One region of the Kitasatospora sp. NPDC001175 genome, then DNA from elsewhere that is predicted to be linked to it. Evidence: riboswitches for the same ligand, from Rfam matches in the RefSeq annotation. Region 1 holds a riboswitch; each other region holds the start of a gene.
The links. A riboswitch is a leader RNA that binds a small molecule or an ion and turns the genes downstream of it on or off. The one in region 1 is predicted to bind cyclic di-AMP.
Positions count from the first base shown of each region.

Region 2: linked by a shared signal. The riboswitch ahead of ACWDAK_RS37380 (CAP domain-containing protein) and the one ahead of ACWDAK_RS28465 (transglycosylase family protein) in region 1 are both predicted to bind cyclic di-AMP.
Region 3: linked by a shared signal. The riboswitch ahead of ACWDAK_RS05550 (M23 family metallopeptidase) and the one ahead of ACWDAK_RS28465 (transglycosylase family protein) in region 1 are both predicted to bind cyclic di-AMP.
Region 4: linked by a shared signal. The riboswitch ahead of ACWDAK_RS36770 (C40 family peptidase) and the one ahead of ACWDAK_RS28465 (transglycosylase family protein) in region 1 are both predicted to bind cyclic di-AMP.

Region 1 covers NZ_JBSFJU010000049.1:11,382-16,195, forward strand. Annotated here, with positions in the region: gene ACWDAK_RS28450 (ATP-binding protein) at 1-419, shown strand, start outside; gene ACWDAK_RS28455 (DUF397 domain-containing protein) at 845-1,081, opposite strand; gene ACWDAK_RS28460 (sirohydrochlorin chelatase) at 1,531-2,448, shown strand; cyclic di-AMP (ydaO/yuaA leader) riboswitch at 2,971-3,143, shown strand; gene ACWDAK_RS28465 (transglycosylase family protein) at 3,128-4,279, shown strand; gene ACWDAK_RS28470 (hypothetical protein) at 4,528-4,728, shown strand; gene ACWDAK_RS28475 (hypothetical protein) at 4,736-4,814, opposite strand, start outside.
Region 2 covers NZ_JBSFJU010000100.1:9,634-14,447, reverse strand. Annotated here, with positions in the region: gene pdxR (MocR-like pyridoxine biosynthesis transcription factor PdxR) at 180-1,613, opposite strand; gene ACWDAK_RS37385 (DsbA family protein) at 1,716-2,357, shown strand; cyclic di-AMP (ydaO/yuaA leader) riboswitch at 2,661-2,793, shown strand; gene ACWDAK_RS37380 (CAP domain-containing protein) at 2,796-3,719, shown strand; gene ACWDAK_RS37375 (NAD(P)/FAD-dependent oxidoreductase) at 4,203-4,814, shown strand, end outside.
Region 3 covers NZ_JBSFJU010000005.1:42,136-46,949, forward strand. Annotated here, with positions in the region: gene ACWDAK_RS05545 (DUF6348 family protein) at 1-438, opposite strand, end outside; cyclic di-AMP (ydaO/yuaA leader) riboswitch at 847-1,002, shown strand; partial or broken gene ACWDAK_RS05550 (M23 family metallopeptidase) at 1,137-1,535, shown strand; tRNA gene ACWDAK_RS05555 (tRNA-Gly) at 1,671-1,744, opposite strand; tRNA gene ACWDAK_RS05560 (tRNA-Pro) at 1,920-1,993, shown strand; gene tig (trigger factor) at 2,394-3,767, shown strand; gene ACWDAK_RS05570 (ATP-dependent Clp protease proteolytic subunit) at 4,008-4,637, shown strand; gene ACWDAK_RS05575 (ATP-dependent Clp protease proteolytic subunit) at 4,685-4,814, shown strand, end outside.
Region 4 covers NZ_JBSFJU010000094.1:3,640-8,453, reverse strand. Annotated here, with positions in the region: gene ACWDAK_RS36780 (NYN domain-containing protein) at 1-196, shown strand, start outside; gene ACWDAK_RS36775 (C40 family peptidase) at 422-1,447, shown strand; cyclic di-AMP (ydaO/yuaA leader) riboswitch at 1,752-1,914, shown strand; gene ACWDAK_RS36770 (C40 family peptidase) at 1,976-3,031, shown strand; gene ACWDAK_RS36765 (C40 family peptidase) at 3,224-4,288, shown strand; gene ACWDAK_RS36760 (hypothetical protein) at 4,348-4,814, shown strand, end outside.

The DNA of each region.
Region 1 (4,814 bases):
GGGGCCTCGGTGAGCTGTTCGACGATGTCTCCCTGGTCGCCTCGGAGTTGGTGACCAACGCCCTTCGGCACGCGCTCGGCGCCCGCCGGGACGAGTGGTCGGCCATCGCCCCCGGCCTGGCGCCGACGGGTGCGCCACAGGCCGCCGACGAGTCACTGCCGATCCGAATAAGCCTGGTGCACCGCGCGCCTCAGCTGGTCTGCGCGGTGAGCGACCCGAGTTGCGCCGGCCCGATCGCCCGCGAGCCCGACTTCGTCGCCGAGTCCGGCCGGGGGCTGCACCTGGTCGACTCCTTCAGCCGCTCCTGGGGCTGGCACCCGCTGGCCGGTGCGGGCAAGGTGGTCTGGGCCCTGTTCGAGGCCAAGGCTCAGCCCGAGCCGGCACTGGCACCGTCCGGTCGGCATCGCCGCTCCGCCTGAACCGCCCGGCCCGGCCGATCGAGCCGAGCATCCCCGGGTGGGCCGCCGCTCCGCCGCCACCCACCGCATCCGAGCGACCCGGCCACCCCTCAGCCGCCGGTCGCATCCCGCCGGTTCACCACCCGGCCTCGGGACCCACCGCACATCCGGGCGGACGGCCACATCCACCGGCTCCCGAGCCACGGTCCCGCCGACCCCGCAGGTCTCATGGCGGCAACCACGGACCAGCGGCAACCACGAACCGGCAGCAACCGTGGACCGGTGCGAGTCCGCGAGCGACCCCGAACCACTCGGCTCCGCACTCCTCCGACCAGCCCCCTGCGGGCCGCGACGGCCCGGACGGCCCCTGAATGCCCGCGAAGACGATGAAGGCCGTCGTGGCTGACGGTCCCACGACGGCCTGTAGCCGCAGAGCTGACGGCGGTTCAGGCCGTCAGATGGTCGAACTCCCCGTCCTTCACGCCGAGCAGCATCGCGGCGATCTCGGCCCGGGTGTATATCAGCGCCGGCCCCTCGGGGAAGCGCGAGTTGCGCATCGCCACCTCACCGCCCGGCAGAGCGGCGAACTCGACGCAGTTACCCTGCGAATTGCTGTGCCGGCTCTTCTGCCACACCACACCTTCGAGGTCCGCAGCCGCCATGCCGTTGTACGTTTCCTGCATCTCCTGCACCGAATTCTCCCGACCTGCCGGGCTTACGCCCTACTTGACGCGATGATAGCTCCAGTGCACGTGCATCAGCACGGGACATTGCCCGTGCAGTCAAGCGTGTCGGAATGTGTGCCAACCACTCCACTTGGTTCGGCTTTGACGGAACGTAAGTGGACATAGTCCAGCGAATCACAGTTCGTCCGATGACTGCCCGTACCGGGCCCGCGCCACCGTGTTGATCTTCGTGCGCCCGGCACCGGACACCCGCACCGCACCCCGCGATCACCTGTGAGGCACGTCACCCAGGACGGCAACTGACTGCTTTTCGGTTGCGCGGAGCAATAGGTCGTCAGCAAGGATTGGGTAATTTGATGGCAATTGTCCAGATTTTGCGCGGGTTAGGCGCCCACTCTGGGGATCCGGATGCAGTCCCGCCTGCCGAATGTCCTACGATCTCCGCCATGAGCACCGCAGCCATCCCGGGCGCGCCACTGCCCGTCCGCACTCCAGGCTCCCGTGCGCGGGGGCGCCACCGCCGTCCCGAGCGCCCCGAGATCCCGGCCGGTTCCCCGGCACTGGTGCTTGCCGTCCCCGCTGCGGCCGGGCCCGAGGCGAGCCCGATCGTCGAGGAACTGCTGTCCATCGTGCGCGGCGAGCAGCCCGGCATCGAGACCGCGGCCGGCTACCTGGCCGGCGAACAGGCCGACGCCAACACGGCGGAGGACGTCGCGGACGGAGACGGCCAGGCCGCCCCGACCGTGGCCGAGGTACTCGCCCAGGCCACCGAGGCGGGCATGCCCACGCCGGTCGTGATTCCGCTGCTGGCCGGCCCGCACGGCTTCCTGACCTCCCTGCACAAGCTCGCCGGCGAGACCGGGGCGACCGTCACCGATGTGCTCGGCCCGCACCCGCTGCTGGCCGAGGCGGTGCACGTACGGCTCTCCGAGGCCGGCCTGGCCCGCGCCGACCGGGCGCGCCTGTTCGCCATCACCACTGCGGCGGACGGCGTGGTCCTGACCACCGTCGGCGGCGAGGAGTCCGCCGCGGCGGCCGGGATCACCGGCGTACTGCTGGCCGCCCGGCTCGCGGTACCCGTGGTGGCCGCCGCCCTGGACGTGCCGGGTTCGGTCGCCGCCGCGGTCGAGCACCTGAAGGCCACCGGATCCCAGCGGCCGGCACTGGCCCCGCTGGTGATCGGCCCCGAGGCCGATCCCGAGCTGCTGGCCGCGGCAGCCGAGGAGACCGGCTGCCCGAGCGCGGCCCCGCTCGGCGCCTACCCGACCGTCGGTCAGCTGATCGCGTCCACCTACCTGGCCGCGCTCAACATCCCGGGCCCGGGCGAGGCCCCGGCCGTCGTCGCGGAGCAGCCCGCCGACTGAGCACCCGACAAGACCGTACGAGAGGCCCCCGCGAGGGGCCTCTCGGCGTTTCCGGGATCCCCAGGGGTCCGCGGCCCCGCTCGGCCCAGGTCGAGCGGGGTGCGGACCCCTGGAGCCGTGCGGCCGGAGTCGGATGGCGAATTGGCAAACCCCCGCGCGACATTTGCCGCATCGACTCGCAATTCGGACATTTGCCATCACCCTCTCCAGTGGGCCACATTGACCCGGACCCCACTCCCCATCAGGGCTTTTCAAAACCTTCACAACTGGTCGCCCCGACCCCCCGAAAATGCCGCGGCATCACCTGAAAGGAAGGCAGATTCCCACTCGGGCCGCATACCTGAAAGAGCCCCATCGGATTCCCTGGAAATGCCGGCGTGCATTCGATCTTGAGGAATCCGCGAATGGCCTGTGAGGGAACTCACAGGTGTTTGCGGATTCAACTTAAGTCTGCTTAACGTGCTCTCCGTTCGTTGACACACGGACCCAGCTCTTCCGGAACGCCGAGTCCTGCCGCCGGAGCAGCTGGCACCGCAGAACGCACCGACGGCAGGGGCGGGGGAACCAGGTAAGTCGCCCGAGAGCCGGCCAGTATTCGGCCGGTTCCGGGCTAGGGGTGAAGCCGTGCGCAGCACGGCCGGGCAACTCCAGCCCGAATCCGACAGCTCACCTCGCAGGCGTGGGAGAGGAACGCACCTTCATGCTGCCCATCAACGCCAACAAGCGTGCTCGCCGTCTGATCGCCGCCACGGGTGTGGTCGGTCTCGGCCTGTCGATCCCCGCCCTCGCTGCCTCCGGTGCCTCCGCCGCTTCCGTCTCCACCTGGGACAAGGTCGCCCAGTGCGAGAGTGGCGGCAACTGGAGCATCAACACCGGCAACGGCTTCTACGGTGGCCTGCAGTTCACCGCCTCCACCTGGGCCGCCTTCGGTGGCACCCAGTACGCCCCGCAGGCCAACCTGGCGACCAAGGCGCAGCAGATCGCCATCGCCGAGAAGGTCCTCGCCTCGCAGGGCCCCGGCGCCTGGCCGGTCTGCTCGGTCAAGGCCGGTCTGACCAAGGACAGCGCTCCTGCCCAGGTCGACACCTCCGCGCCGGCCGCTGCCCCGGCTCCCGCCGCCCCGGCTACCCCGGCTCCGGCCGCCACGCCGAAGAGCGCCCCGGCCGCCGCCCCGCAGGCCGCGAGCGGCGCCAAGTACACCGTGGTGGCGGGCGACTGGCTGTCGTCCATCGCGACCAAGAACAATGTCGATGGCGGCTGGCAGAAGCTGTACGACCTCAACAAGTCGGTGCTGCCCCAGGGTCCGGACATGATCTTCCCCGGCCAGCAACTGGCGCTCGGCAGCACCTCGGCCGCCGCTCCGAAGCAGGACACCCAGAAGCCGGCCGCCAAGCCGAGCAGCTCCAGCACCCCGGCTCCGGCGCCGGCTCCGGCCAAGCCCGCCACCCCGGCTCCGGCCGCGACCGCGACCGGCAGCAAGGCCGCCGCGGTCAACTTCGCGCTCTCCAAGGTCGGCCAGGCCTACGTCTACGGCGGCAGCAGCGACGGCGGCTGGGACTGCTCCGGTCTGACCCAGGCCGCCTACCGCCAGGCCGGCATCTCGCTGCCGCGCGTCGCCGCCGACCAGGCCGACGTCACCACCAAGGTGTCGCTGGACAAGCTGCAGCCGGGCGACCTGCTGTTCTGGTCCAACAACGGCAGCAACTCGGGTGTCTACCACGTCGCCATCTACATCGGTGACGGCAAGTACGTCGAGGCCGCCAACCCGAAGGCGGGCGTGAAGGTCGAGACCATCGCGAACTACGCCCCGGACTTCGCCGGCCGCGTCTGACGGTCCCGGCTCTCCGCGTGAGGCCGCTGTCCCCGGTGCTCTGGTCGGCGCCGGGGACAGCGGCCTCACCGGATCCCGAGTGCACGGGGCGGCTCGGTCGCACGGTCCCCCGCCCGCTCGTGGTTCCCCGCGCCGCCGGGCGGGCACCGCATCAGATGCTCGGAGAACCCGTGTGCCGCGCGGGCTGGTGGCTCGGTTCCCCACCCTCTAACGTCGGTTGCGCCTGCAGCCACAGGAAGGGGAACGCCATGACGAAGGTCACCGTCAGTCTCGACAGCGATCTGGCGATCGAGGCGATGCTGCTGTCCGGCACCAGGAGTCCGCAGGACGCGGTTGAGTTGATCGTCCGCGACTACCTGGCCACCGGCCGCCGTACCGAGGCCCGTACCGGCGACGCCGCCGACGCGCACCGGGTCGGCCAGGGACGGCCCGCCACCGAGGAGGGCTGAGGGACGGTCACCCCGCGCTGCCCGGTTCGTCGGCCGCCCTCTCGCCGTGGTCCTTGCCGTTGCCCCTACCCTTGCCCGGCTTCTTG
Region 2 (4,814 bases), on a different contig from region 1:
ACGGTATCCGCACGGCCCCGAGCCGGGTCGAGCAGGTCGACCTGACGGTCCGGCGGGTCTTCGCCGCCTCGGCCGCCCTCGCCGGGGGCTTCGCCGTCACGGCGGGGCTGGCGGCCTCAATCCCGGTCTCCGGAGCGGGGGTTGACCACGAGCGGGGTGGACGAGCCCGCCCCGCCCGTTCAGTGCGGGATGGGCGGGGCGGCGGCGGGGAGGCCCTGCCGCAGGCGCTGCAGACCCTCGGCGATCCGGTCCCGGTCGATCGCGCCGAAGCCGAACACCAGCCCAGGCCGGGTCGGTTCCCCGGCGCTGAAGTCGGCGACGGTGTTCACCGCGACCCCCGCCCGCCGCGCGGAGGCGAGCACCGGTCCGAGGTCCACGCCGGGAGCGGTCCGCGCGCAGACGTGCAGTCCGGCGGCCGAGGGCACCGGCTCCAGCCAGGGGGCGAAGTCCCGGGCCAGAGTGGTGGTGAGCAGCGCGTGGCGGGCGGCGTACTCCCGGCCGGCTCGGCGGATGTGCCGTGCCAGCAGGCCCTCGTCGATGAAGCGGGCCAGTGCCGCCTGGGCGACCGGGTCGCCGTGCCAGTCGGACAGCTGCTTGGCACTGTGCAGCGCCGCTTGCAGCGAGGCCGGGGCGACCAGGAAGCCGAGGCGCAGCGCGGGCAGCAGGGTCTTGGAGTAGGAGCCCACGTAGACCACCCGGCCGCCGGGGTCCAGGCTCTGCAGGGGCTCCAACGGCCGCCCGGTGAAGCGGAACTCGCTGTCGTAGTCGTCCTCGACGACCACCGCGTCGTGCCGTTCGGCCCAGTCCAGCAGGGCGGCGCGGCGGGCCAGCGACATCGGGGTCCCCAGTGGGAACTGGTGCGAGGGAGTGGTGTAGACCAGTCGGGCCTCTCGGGGGAGGGCGTCCACCATCAGCCCCTCGGTGTCCACCGGTACGCCGACCACCCGCGCGCCCAGTGAGCCGAACAGCAGCCGCGCCGGCGGGTAGCCCGGGTCCTCGACGGCCACGCAGTCCCCGGGCTCGATCACCACCCGGCCGACGAGGTCCAGTGCCTGCTGCGCCCCCTGGGTCACCAGGACGTCCTCGGCCGTGGCCCGAACCGAGCGGGAGAGGCCGACATGGCGGGCGATGGCCGCGCGCAGGTCGGCGTGGCCCTCGGGCGGCCCGTAGTCGGCCCGGCCGAGCCCGCTCGGCCGCAGCTCGTCGGTGATCAGCCGCCGCCAGGTCCGGAAGGGGAACAGTCGCCCGTCGGGCGTGCCCACGCGGAAGTCGTAGGTGGGTTCCGGGGATTGCCCCCGGGCGGCCGGCACGGACTGCCAGACCCGCCTCGGCTGTGCCCCGGGGCCGGCCGGCGCACGGCGGGCGGCCAGCGTGCCGACGGACTGCCCGGACACGAAGGTGCCCGACCCCGCCCGGCCCTGGAGGAAGCCCTCCGCGGCCAGCCGCTCGTAGGCCGAGGCCACGGTGTTGCGGGACACTCCGAGCCGGCGGGCCAGCTCCCGGCTGGGCGGCAGCCGTTCGCCGGGGCGCAGCCGTCCGTCCAGCACCGCGTCCAGCAGCTGCCGGTAGATCCGGGCGGCCCGGTCGCCCCGTCCGCCGAGGGTGACATGCACATCCACAATTGGCCCAATCAGATCGATCCGAATTGGAGCTTAGCCAAGGCCAGTTGGTCACGTAGCGTCTCCTCGGACACTCAAGGAGCAGGAGATTCGTACATGACGACTGTCGAGACGACCGTTGAGACGACGGCCGTGGACATGTGGTTCGACCCGGTGTGCCCGTGGGCGTGGATCGGCTCGCGCTGGCTGCTGGAGGTGGAGCAGGTCCGTCAGGTCCGCAGCCGGTTCCGGGTGTTCGGCCTCGCCGCGCACAACGACGGCCGCGAGGTGGACGACTGGTACCGCCAGTGGCTCGCCGAACGGCGGGGCCCGGCCAGGGTGGTGCTGGCCGCCGAACGCGCGCACGGCAGCGAGGTGCTGCGGGACCTGTACACCGCCCTCGGCAACCGGATCCACCTCGAGAAGGCCCCCATCGGCCGAGAGCTGTACCTGGCCGCGCTGGAGGAGGCGGGCCTGCCCGCCGGACTCGCCGACGCCGCCGACGACGCCGGGCTCGACCCGGTCCTGCTGGCCGGCAACCGGGCGGCCCTCGACCCCATCGGCGAGGACCTCGGCGTGCCCGCGATCCACATCGCCGGTCCCGACGGCTCGGTCAATGCGTTCTTCGGTCCGGTGGTGAGCCCGATCCCCCGCGGTGAGGCGGCCGGGCGGCTGTGGGACGGCATACTGCTCGTCACGGAGGCCGAGGGGTTCTTCGAACTCAAGCGCGGCCGCACATGCGGGCCGATCGTCGACTGACGCGCGCCGGCCGCCTCGTCCGCCCCCCCCGGGGGGGGCGGTGGCCGCCGTGACCGCCATGGACAGTCGAGAGATTTGTCCGATTAGGGCACTTATGCAGCATTGTGTCAGTGAATATGGCAATCCATCAGATCTTCACTGGATGTCCATGTGATGCGCATGATACGAACTTGTGTCTTCCGGGTCGATCTGCCTAGCGTTCAGGCTGTTCGCACCTGCGGACCCTGCCGCCGGGACGCCGAGTCCTGTCCACCGGTCGGCCGGACGTCGAGCAGTGCACCGGGCAGGAGCGGGGGAACCAGGTAGTTTGCCGCGCCCTGCTCGACCCGTTCGCGGGCGAGACGAGCGCGGCTAGGGGTGAAGCCGCCGTGTGCGGCCGGGCTACCTCACGGCCCGAACCCGACAGCTCACCTCGCAGGCGTCGCAGAGGGACGCCCCATGCTGACTTCAGGTACCGGCCGGCATCGCCGCGCGCGCCGGAGGCACACCCCGCGGCTGGCCGCCACCGCCGGGATCGCCGGCGCCGGCCTCATGCTGCCGCTGCTGAGCGCGAGCGGAGCCTCCGCCGCGCCCGGCTCCCACACCTACGCGAGCCATGCCGGGTGGCAGGAGCACCACCAGTACCGGCACCAGAACGACTCCGATCAGCACCACCACCAGGCCGGCCCGCACGCCGCGCGGCCCTCCGCTCCGGCCTCGGCCGAAGCCTCGCACGCCTCGCCGTCGCCGTCCGCCCCGGCCTCCCACGCCTCGGAATCCGCGACCGCGCGCCCAGGCGGCGAGTCCCAGGGCTCCCACTCCGTGCGGCCCTCCGCTCCGACTTCGGCCCCGGCGTCGCACACGTCCGCGCCGTCGTCCCCGGCCGCCTCTCCGTCCGCCCCGGCCACGCACGCCCCCGCCCCCGCGGCCACCACCCCGGCCGCGCAGACCGGTTCGAGCTCGGACGCCGTGCAGCAGGTGCTCGGCCTGATCAACCAGGCGCGGGCCGCCCAGGGTCTGCCGGCCTACACCATCACGGCAGGGCTGACCAGCAGCTCCGAGGCCCACAACCAGACGATGGCCGGCGGCTGCGGCATGTCCCACCAGTGCCCGGGCGAGGCCGAGTTGGGTGCACGGGTGACGGCCGCGGGCGTCCAGTGGAACGCCGTCGGGGAGAACATAGGCTACGGCAACGGGGTCTCCACCTCGGCCCAGGACATCGCCGCAATGGCGGTCAGTCTGACCCAGGACATGCTGAACGAGACGCCGCCGGACGACGGCCACCGCAAGAACATCCTCAGCAGCGAGTTCACCCACATCGGCATCGCCGTCTACCGGGATGCCAGTGGAACCGTCTGGCTCACCCAGGACTTCTCCAACTGACCCGTCCGTCAAGGACGTAGGCCGAGGTCGACCCGCCCCCCCGGGGGGCGGGTCGGGCGCCTCCGCCTCGCGGGCGCCAGGCCCGTGGGGCGGAGCGCGCACGGCGGAACCTCGCACGGTCGGGCGGGTCGGCGGTCGCCGGCCCCTCGGCGACGACCCCGATAGCCAAGTGGGGATATTTCCTCAAATATTTGTCGATGTACCGTCATTTCAGTGCGAGGGGGTGGTTAGCGGCCCGGCCCGGGTGGGCAGAATGCATCCGGTTCGTGCTCGTACGCTCCCCGCGTGCGCTGCGCGCCCACTCACGCCGTACGTCCGCCGTCCAGTACCACCGCACGCCGAGCCGCGCCGCCGCGCACTGCACCACCCCGCCGTGCGCGGGCGCCGCTTGCACCGCTCGCGCCGCGCGATCCGCACCGCACCACCCGCTGAACAGCGTGGGGCTCGACGCCGTGAGCTCCGCCGGCCGAAGGGGGAATCGAGATGCCGCTACCGGTTGGCAGAGCCGCTGTGCTGGGAGGCAGCCTGGCCGGACTGCTGCACGCCTGGGTCCTCGCCGAGGCGGGCTGGCGGGTGACCGTGGTGGAGCGCGACCGTCGGCCGGGCAAGGCCGAGTTCGCCGGGGGAGTCCCGCAGGCCCGGCAGGCGCACCTGCTGATGCCGGCCGGCCTGTACGCCATCGAGCGGCTGCTGCCGGGCACGACCGAGCTGCTCACCGGTGAGGGCGCGCAGCGCTTCGGCCTGGCCACCGACATCCGCTGGCTCACGCCGGCCGGCTGGCTGGACTCCTTCTCGCCCCGGCACACCATCGTGAGCTTCACCCGCCCGTTGATCGACTGGGCGCTGCGTCACCAGGTCCTCCTCCACCCGGGCGTCGAGGCGCGGGATGGCGTCGAGGCGGTCGGACTCGCCGTCGCCGGAACGCGGATCGCCGGAATCCGCTGCCGTGAGCGCGGAACCCGCGACCGCACCGAGTCGGTGCTGCCCGCTGAGGTGGTGGTCGACGCCACCGGCCGGACCTCCCGGGCCCCGCACTGGCTGACCGAACTCGGGCTCGGCGCACCGGAGGAGAGCGTGGTGGACGGCGGTGTCGGC
Region 3 (4,814 bases), on a different contig from region 1:
GTGGTCGGCCAGCCAGTCGGCCAGGCGCTCGTTGCCGAAGCCGAAGACGGCCGCCGGGCCCTGGATGGCGTGCCAGTCGGCCAGTTCGGCGGGCTGGTAGTGGTCGCCGTGCTCGCCCCGGTGCTCCAGCAGCTCCACCACGGTGGAGGCGGTGGTGGTGGCCCACATCTTCACGGCGTTGTCGAGCTTCTCCTCCTCGGTCTTGCCGAGTCCCGCCGCGCAGTCCCAGACCACGGGGGCGTCCGCACGCCCGAGGTCGAGGACGAAGCCGAGGTCCACATGGCCGCTGCCGCCGTCGCCGGGGTGCTCGCGGACGGCCACCGCCGTGGTCCCCGGGCCGCGGACCACCTCGTCGTCCACCGTGAACTCCACGCCGAACTGCGCCATTTCGCGGACCACGCTGCGCTGGATGACGGCCATACGGTCCTGCGGGCGCACGGGCTGGCTCCTAGCTCGAATAGATGATCGTTAAGGCGGATGCGAGCGAGGGTATCGGCCTCGGGCCCCGGCGGGAAACGGACCGTCAGTTACGCCGCGTGCGGATGGGGTGACGCAGCTCACCGGAGATTCCTCCGTTCATGCCGGAGGGTACTCGGTTCGCCGCAGAGCGTGCGATTCATAACGTTCTGTACGGATTCGTCCCGCCGGCCATGACCGTCCTGACTGCGCAGGGCAGTCCGCCCCGGCCGGAGAGTGACTTCGAGTCCGCGCGTCTTTATGTGTTTCTTATGCCCGGATGGGACGAGCTTGCTCCGTGTACGTCGGATCGGCTTTTCTTCAGCCAGCCCGGTCACCGTCCGGGTCGGTCCGCCGGGTGGAACGCCGAGTCCTGCCGCCGCCCGGAGGCCGCACTTCACGCAGTGCACGGCAGGAGCGGGGGAACCACAGGCAGGTCGCCGCGCCCGAAGATCCGGGCCGGCTGGGGGTGAAGCCGCTTCCAGGCGGCCGGGCTGCTCCCGGTCCGAACCCGACAGCTCACCCCGCAGGCGTCGGAGAGGACTCCCCCCATGTCCGCGCAGGACGCCCGCTGTTCCCGGCTGCCCCGATTCGCCCGCCGCGCGCTCGTCGTCGCCGCGGCCGGCACCGCCGTGGCGCTGCCCGCCACCACGGTCGCCGCCCAGGCGGCCCCGGCCTACACCGCCCCGGTGGCCAACCCCCGCCTCGGCACCCCGTACCACGCGGCCGGGTCCGCGTGGGCCAGCGGCTACCACACCGGCGTGGACTTCCTGGTCTCCACCGGCACCCCGGTGAAGGCGGTCACCAGCGGCACCGTGGTCACCACCGGCTGGGGCGGCTCGTACGGAAACCAGGTCGTCATCAGGCACACCGACGGCCGGTACTCCGAGTACGCCCACCTCTCGGTGATCACCGTCCGGGTCGGCCAGTCCGTGGGCGCCGGCCAGCAGATCGGCCGCTCCGGCGCCACCGGCAACGTCACCGGTCCGCACCTGCACTTCGAGGTCCGCACCGGCCCGGCCTACGGCTCCGACATCAACCCGGTGGGCTACCTGGTCAGCCACGGCGTCCGGCTCTGACGCGCCTTCGGTCCGCTCCCTCCCCGGCCCTGGCCGGGGACCGGACCGGTCGTCGCAGGGACATCGCGGCGGCATCCCGAAAACGACTTCGGCCCCGGGCTGACGGTGGAACCGTCGGCCCGGGGCCGAAGTGTCTGGAGCGGGTGACGAGAATCGAACTCGCGTGACCAGTTTGGAAGACTGGGGCTCTACCATTGAGCTACACCCGCATACCGCATGTGAGCATGCGGCGCCCCCGGAGACTTGTCGGTCACGAGGACGGGGTCAGCCTACCTGGTTCGGTCGGTTGCTTGCACACTGCTTCCGGTTCCGGGCATGTCCGGCGGGCTCTCGATATAGCAGCGAGCGCGGCCCGACCGACGTGTACGCTTCCTCTCGGCACCACGGGGTGTGGCGCAGTTTGGTAGCGCGTCCGCTTTGGGAGCGGAAGGTCGTCGGTTCGAATCCGGTCACCCCGACAGTGCGGCAGGGTCTCGTCAGCGGACGGGGCCCTGTTGGCTTTTCCGACGGCCACTCAGTCGAAGCCGCCGTCGTCGACTTCGAGTTGACGGCATGTCGGGCCCGGGGCCGTCTTGCGCGCCGCCGAATCGTGCGCCGCCGAGGCGGCGCCCGATCGGGCGGCGGCGCGCTGATCGCGGGCGGGCCTGGCGTCCGCCTTTCGTGGTACCGGTAGGATGGGCCGCTGGCCGGTAGTCCCTGTGCATACGCCCAGGTCGACCGCCTGAGGGCGAGGAGTCACGCTCACCGTCCACCATGTACGGGAGATGCAGCCCCAACCGCCCATCGCCCGTCTCGCCCGCGCCGGATGAGCCGGACGGGCGGAGACAACCTGACCGCAAGCCCTTAGGAGACCCAACCGTGAAGAGCGCCGTCGAGACTCTGAACCCGACCCGGGTTCGACTCACCGTCGAGGTGCCCTTCGAGGAGCTCAAGCCCAGCCTCGACGCGGCGTACAAGAAGATCAACCAGCAGGTCACGGTTCCGGGCTTCCGTAAGGGCAAGATCCCGGCCCGCGTCATCGACCAGCGCTTCGGCCGCGCCGCCGTGCTGGAGGAGGCTGTCAACGACGCCCTGCCGCGCTTCTACACGCAGGCCGTCGACGAGGGCAAGATCGAGGTCCTCGGCCAGCCCGAGATCACCGACATCGAGGGTGTCGAGCGGATCGCCGACGGTGGCGATCTGAAGTTCACCGCCGAGGTCGACATCCGCCCGGAGATCACCCTGCCGGACTTCTCCACCATCGAGGTCGAGGTCGACCCGATCGTGGTCGAGGACGCCGACGTCGAGAAGTCCCTGGAGCAGCTGCGCGAGCGCTTCTCCTCGGTCAAGGACGTCGAGCGCGCCGCCGCCGAGGGCGACGTCGTGATCGTCGACCTGGAGGCCAAGGTCGACGGTGAGGTTCCGGAGGACGGCACCGCCTCGGACGTCAGCTACGAGATCGGCTCCGGCCGCCTGCTGGACGGCATCGACGAGGCCGTCGTGGGCCTGTCCGCCGGTGAGTCCAAGACCTTCGCCACCGAGCTCAAGGGCGGCACCCAGGCCGGCAAGAGCTCCGACGTCACCGTCACCGTGAAGACCGTTCAGGAGAAGGAGCTCCCGGCGCTGGACGACGAGTTCGCCCAGCTGGCCAGCGAGTTCGACACCCTGGACGAGCTGAAGGAGGACTCCCGCAAGCGCCTGGAGCGCATGCGCGAGTTCGACCAGGCCACCCAGGCCCAGGAGCGCGTCCTGGACGAGCTGCTGAAGCTGGTCGAGATGGAGTACCCGGCCAAGCTCCTCAAGGACGAGGTCGAGACCCGCCGCCACAACCTGGAGCACCACCAGCTGGAGCCCATGGGTCTGAACCTGGACACCTACCTCGCCACCCAGGGCAAGACCATGGAGGAGTTCCTGGCGGAGACCGAGGAGCAGGCGAAGAAGGGCATCAAGACCCAGTTCGTGCTCGACGCGATCGTGGCGAAGGAGGAGCTCGGCGTCAACCAGGAGGAGCTCACCGAGCACCTGATCCGTCGCGCCGCCGGTTCGGGTCTCACCCCGGACCAGTTCGCCCAGCAGGTCGTCCAGGGCGGCCAGGTTCCGCTGCTGGTCGGCGAGGTCGCCCGCGGCAAGGCGCTGGCCACCGTGGTCGAGGCCGCCACCGTCAAGGACACCAACGGTGAGGTCGTCACCTTCGACGACGCCGAGGACGAGGGCGCCGAGGCCGAGGGCGCCGCGGAGAGCACCGAGGCCTGAGTCACCGAGTAGTGGCCGACGGCGAGCCCGGGTACCGGAAGGTGCCCGGGCTCGCTGTTTCGAATGCTGACCCTGCGCTCACAGCGAACAGTTCTGTGTGGGGGATTCCGTGGCCCGGCCTGGGCGTTAGGGTCCTTAGACAGCGACAATCACGCAGTGAAACTGCGACAAGCGACGGCTGCTCCGCGGCCCGTCCAATTCAACTGAGCAGGTGGCTAAGTGACGTTCCCGCAGATGCAGATGCCTGGCCTCATGGCGCCGCACGCCGCCGCTGGTGACGTGCTCGGTGGCCTGGGGGACCAGGTCTACAACCGGCTGCTCAACGAGCGCATCATCTTCCTGGGCCAGCAGGTCGACGACGACATCGCCAACAAGATCACGGCCCAGCTGCTGCTCCTGGCCGCTGACCCGGACAAGGACATCTTCCTCTACATCAACTCCCCGGGCGGCTCGATCTCGGCCGGCATGGCGATCTACGACACCATGCAGTACATCAAGAACGACGTGGTGACGATCGCGATGGGCATGGCGGCCTCGATGGGCCAGTTCCTGCTCACCGCCGGCGCCAGGGGCAAGCGCTTCTCGCTGCCGAACGCCAACATCCTGATGCACCAGCCCTCCGCCGGTCTCGGCGGTTCCGCCACCGACATCCGGATCCAGGCCGAGCAGCTGCTGCGCACCAAGAAGCGGATGTCCGAGTTGATCGCCTTCCACAGTGGCCAGAGCTTCGAGAGGGTCACCGCGGACTCGGACCGTGACCGCTGGTTCACGCCCGAGGAGGCCAAGGAGTACGGTCTGATCGACGAGATCATGCACAGCGCCGCGGACGTCCCCGGCGGCGGCGGCACCGGCGCCGGCCAGAGCGCCTGACGCCGGCAGCAGACCCCAGACCGCACGCTTCGGAGGACCATAACCTTATGAACATCCCCAGCCTGTCCAGCGCCAAGGCGCGTGTGGAGGACATGCGCGCCGAGGGCCGCTACATCGTCCCCCGCTTCGTCGAGCGCACCTCGCAGGGCATCCGCGAGTACGACCCGTACGCCAAGC
Region 4 (4,814 bases), on a different contig from region 1:
GCGCGGCGTCCGGGTGCGGTTCAGCCGGACCGGGGAGACGGCGGACGAGCTGATCCGGCGTCTGGTCCGGGCCGAGCCGAAGGGGCGTCCGGTGGTGGTGGTCTCCGCCGACAAGGAGATCGCCGACGGGGTGCGGAACGCGGGGGCGCGCCCGGTGTCGTCCGTGTTGCTGCTGAACCGGCTGTCCCGGTCCTGACCAGGAAGTCTGCCCTTCCGGTGGCCCTGTAGGGTCCGGCGTTCACGACAGTCCGGACATTCCCGGCAATATGTGACGGTCCGGTGAATTCCGTGCGGGGGCTGGGGGTTGGCACCGGCGAGGGAGTGGCGCGAATCCGTCATCTTCACTAGGGTCTGGCGTCAAACCTATTTTCCGGAATTCCGCCCGAACGGACGGAGCCAGCAGGAAGAAGGAGCTAGTCCCTTGGCCAGCCACCGCCGTCCCAAGCAGCCGAGCCGCGCACGGGTGTCCGTGCTGACCGCTGCGGCGGCGACCGCGGTCGCCCTGTCGGCCAACGCGAGTGCCCACGCGGCGCCCGCCCAGCCGAGCAAGGACGAGGTCAAGGTTCAGATCGACCAGCTGAACACCGAGCAGGAGCAGGCGGCCGAGAAGTACGACGGCGCCCAGGAGCGGGCCGACCAGCTGCGCAAGCAGGCCGACCAGCTCCAGGACCAGGTCGCCCGCGGCCAGGAGCAGCTGACGCAGCTGCAGACCAGCCTGTCGGCGGTGGCCGGCGACCAGTACCGCTCGGGCGGCATCGACCCGTCCGTGACCCTGATGCTCTCGTCCAACCCGGACGGCTACCTGGAGCAGGCGTCCAGCGCCCAGCAGATCAACCAGACCGAGGCCGACATCCTGAAGGCGCTGAAGGCGCAGCAGGCCCGGCTGGACCAGCAGAAGCAGGAGGCGGCCGCCGTCCTCGCCGAGCTGGACCGCAACACCCAGGAGCTGAACGACGCCAAGGCCCAGGTGCAGCAGAAGCTGCAGGAGGCCAAGAGCCTGCTGAACTCGCTCACCGCGCAGGAGCGGGCCGCCGTCGAGGCGGCCGACCGCGCCTCGCGCGGCGACGCCCGGGCCGACCTCGGCGACCTGCCGAGCGCGGGCGGCTACGCCGGTGTCGCGGTGTCCGCGGCGCTGAGCATGCGCGGGCATGACTACCAGTGGGGCTCGGCGGGGCCGAGCACCTTCGACTGCTCGGGTCTGATGCAGTGGTCGTACGCACGGGCGGGTGTCTCGCTGCCGCGTACCTCGGAGGAGCAGATGGGGGTCGGTGCCCGGGTGCCCTCGCTGGCCCAGGCGCAGCCGGGTGACCTGGTCATCTACGAAGGCGGGGGCCATGTCGGGATGTACATCGGCAACGGCATGGTGGTGCACGCCCCGCACACCGGTGACGTGGTGCGGACGATGAAGGCGGACGCGATGGCGATCGTCACCATCCGCCGGGTCTGACGCCACCGCGAGTCCGGCTTCCCGGCCCGCCGAATTCGTCCTGCGACGCAGGGCGCTTCGGCGGGCCGTTTTCGTGAAAGGCTGTCAGCCGTCGGTATCCGAGCTGTCACGCACGGTCGGTTCACAAATGAACTTGGCATTGACTCAGAATTTTTTCTGACAAGGATTTGAACGGATCACGGTTTCGTTACTAGGGTCAGGACCTGAACCACCGCACAGTCGATCACCCAGCCAGGGTGGCGGCGGTGGTTACCGCCGAGTCCGAGAGGCAGTAGGGGCAGTTCAACTGCCCACGGGGAAGCCCCTGTTGGGGTTGCTGCGGATCGGAGCCGGGGAACCACGTTCCTCGGGGTGAATCGGCGCCAGGCCGGCCGGCCGTCGGGGACGCGGGCCGGTGAGGCGTCGTAGGGCATGTCTTCCAGCCCGAACCCGTCAGCTCACCCGGTAGGCGGACGTAGGAAGAAGGAGTCCGCCTTCGTGGCGTCCCATCGTCGCCCCAAGCCCGCAAGCCGTGTCCGCGTGTCGATCATGACGGCGACAGCCGCGACCGCGGTGGCCATCTCCTCCCAGGTCGGTGCGCACGCCGACCCGAAGCCGACCCTGGATGAAGTCAAGACCCAGGTCGATCAGCTCAACGACCAGGCCGAGGTCGCCAGCGAGAAGTACGACGCGGCCAACGAGAAGCAGCAGGAACTGCAGAAGCAGGTCAACGACCTGCAGGACCAGGTGGCGCGCCAGCAGCAGCAGGTGAGCACCGTTCAGGGCGAGCTCGGCGCCGTCGCCGCCGAGCAGTACCGCAACGGCGGTATATCCCCGACCGTGCAGCTGATGCTCTCCAGCAGCCCGGACTCCTTCCTCAGCCAGGCCGACTCGCTCAACCAGCTCGGCGCCTCCCAGGCCGACGCGCTGAAGCTGCTCAAGGCCGACCAGGAGAAGCTGGACCAGCAGAAGGCCGAGGCCCAGCAGAAACTGGGCGAGCTGGACGCCACCACCCAGGACCTCAAGGCCCAGAAGGACGACGTCCAGGCGAAGCTGGCGAAGGCCCGGGAGCTGCTCGACTCGCTGACCCAGCAGCAGCGCGAGCAGCTGGCTCAGGCCCAGGCCGCCGCGGACGCCGCCGCCCGCGCCTCCCGTGACCAGAACCGCACCGACCTCGGCGGCAGCGGTGGCGGTGGCACCAGCACCGGCGGTGGCGGTGGCGGTGGCGGCACGGTCCACGTGCCGGCGTCGGGCTCGTACGCCGCCCGCGCGCTCGCCTATGCCGAGAGCCAGATCGGCAAGCCCTACCAGTGGGGTGCCGAGGGTCCGAGCTCCTTCGACTGCTCGGGTCTGATGGAGTGGTCCTACGCGCAGGCCGGCGTCTCGATCCCGCGCACCTCGCAGGAGCAGGCGTCGGCCGGCACCAACATCGGCACCGACATCTCCAGGGCCCAGCCCGGTGACCTGGTCATCTTCTACAACGACATGCACCACGTCGGCATGTACGCGGGCGACGGCCAGGTCGTCCACGCCCCGCGTACCGGCGAGAACGTCAAGTACATGCCGGCCACCGTTCTGCCGATCGCGGCCATCATCCGCGTCTGACCTCTTCGCGGTTCCGTCCGCAGGCCCGGCCCCGTCTCCGAGGGGCCGGGCCTGCGGCGTTCCCGGACTCGTCGAGCTAATGTCCGATTAGTGGTCAAATATTCGGTGTTGCAAGGGTTTGGACTAGATCCTCCGGACTCGCTAACGTCTGCCCCCGGACGTTAGCCGAGGACGAATGGAGCAGCCGCCCCGATGTCGATGCACCGCCGTTCCCCCCTGCAGGGCACGCAGCGGCTGGCCCGCGCCCTGGCGCTCACGGCAGCGGCCACCACTGCACTCGGCATGACGCTCGGCGGGCCGGCCCAGGCGGCCCCGGGCGCACCGGGGGAGCCGCCGTCCAAGCAGGAGGTCAGGGCTCAGGTCGACCAGCTGTACGAGGAGGCCGACCGGGCGGCGGAGCGGTTCAACGCCGCCCAGGAGTACCAGAAGCGTCTGCAGAGCGAGGCCGACGGCCTGCAGGGCCAGGTCGCCGCCGCGCAGGACGAGCTGAACCGGCTTCGCGGCGATCTCAATGCGGTGGCCGCCGCCCAGTACCGGGCCGGCGGCATCGACCCGGCCGTCGCACTGATGCTGGACACCGATCCCGCCGGGTACCTCGCCCGGGCCCGCAGCCTCAACCAGGCCGCCGAGCGGCAGAGCGCCACCGTCCGGCAGGTGATCGACCGGCAGCTCAGGCTCGACCAGCGCCGTGCCGAGACCAGCGCCAAGCTCGCCGAGCTGGAGGAGGCCCGCCGTACCCTGGCGGAGAGCAAGCAGCAGATCCAGCAGCGGCTCGACCAGGCCCAGCGGCTGCTCAACACCCTCGGAGCGGCGGAGCGGGCCGGGATGGCCCTGGAGGACGCCAAGGAGGCGGAGCAGCGCGCCACCCGCGGCACCGACCGGCTCGACCTCGGCGACCTGCCCGCCCCCTCCGACCGTGCCGCCGCCGCGCTGGCCGCCGCCACCTCCCGGATCGGCTCGCCCTACGTGTACGGATCGGCGGGCCCGTATGCCTTCGACTGCTCGGGTCTGATGTACTGGAGCTGGCGGCAGGCCGGAGTGACCCTGCCGCGCACCTCGCAGGCGCAGATGTACGCGGGGCGGCGAGTGAGCCTGAGCGAGGCACGACCGGGAGACCTGGTGATCTTTTTCAGGGACATGCACCACGTCGGCATGTACGCCGGCGGCGGGGTGGTCGTGCACGCGCCCCACCCGGGGGCCAGGGTCCGCTACGAGAGCGTGAACGCGATGCCGGTGGCCGGGGTGGTGCGGGTCTGAACACGGACCACGAACCGCTGGTCACCGACCTGCCCCGGCCGACCGGGGCAGGTCGGCCCTTGCTGTCCCGGCGCGGCGCGCTGCTGCTGGCGGCCGGTGGCCTCGTACAGCTGTCCGGGGCCGGGGCGCGCTCGTCGGCCGGTACCGCCGAGGGGGTCGCTGCCGCGGGCCCGCCCGTCCGGCCGCGGATCGAGGCCCTGCTGTCCCGGCGGGCCAAGGCGCTGCTCGGTTCGGACCCGGCCGGGCTGCTCGCGGACGTGGCCCCGGAGGCCAGGGATGTGCAGCAGGAGGTGCTGGCCCGCTGCCGCGACCTCCCGTTCGCCGACCTCTTCTACCGGATGACCGACTTCACCGAGCCCCGGGACGCCGACCGGATCACCGTGGCGGCCGATCTCGGCTACCGGCTGCGCGGTGTGGACGACCACCCGGCGCTGCTGGGCCGCACCCTGGAGCTCGTCCGCGGTGACGGCGGCTGGCTGCTGGCCAAGGACGAGCCGACCGGGGCCGCCGCGCTCTGGGACCTGGG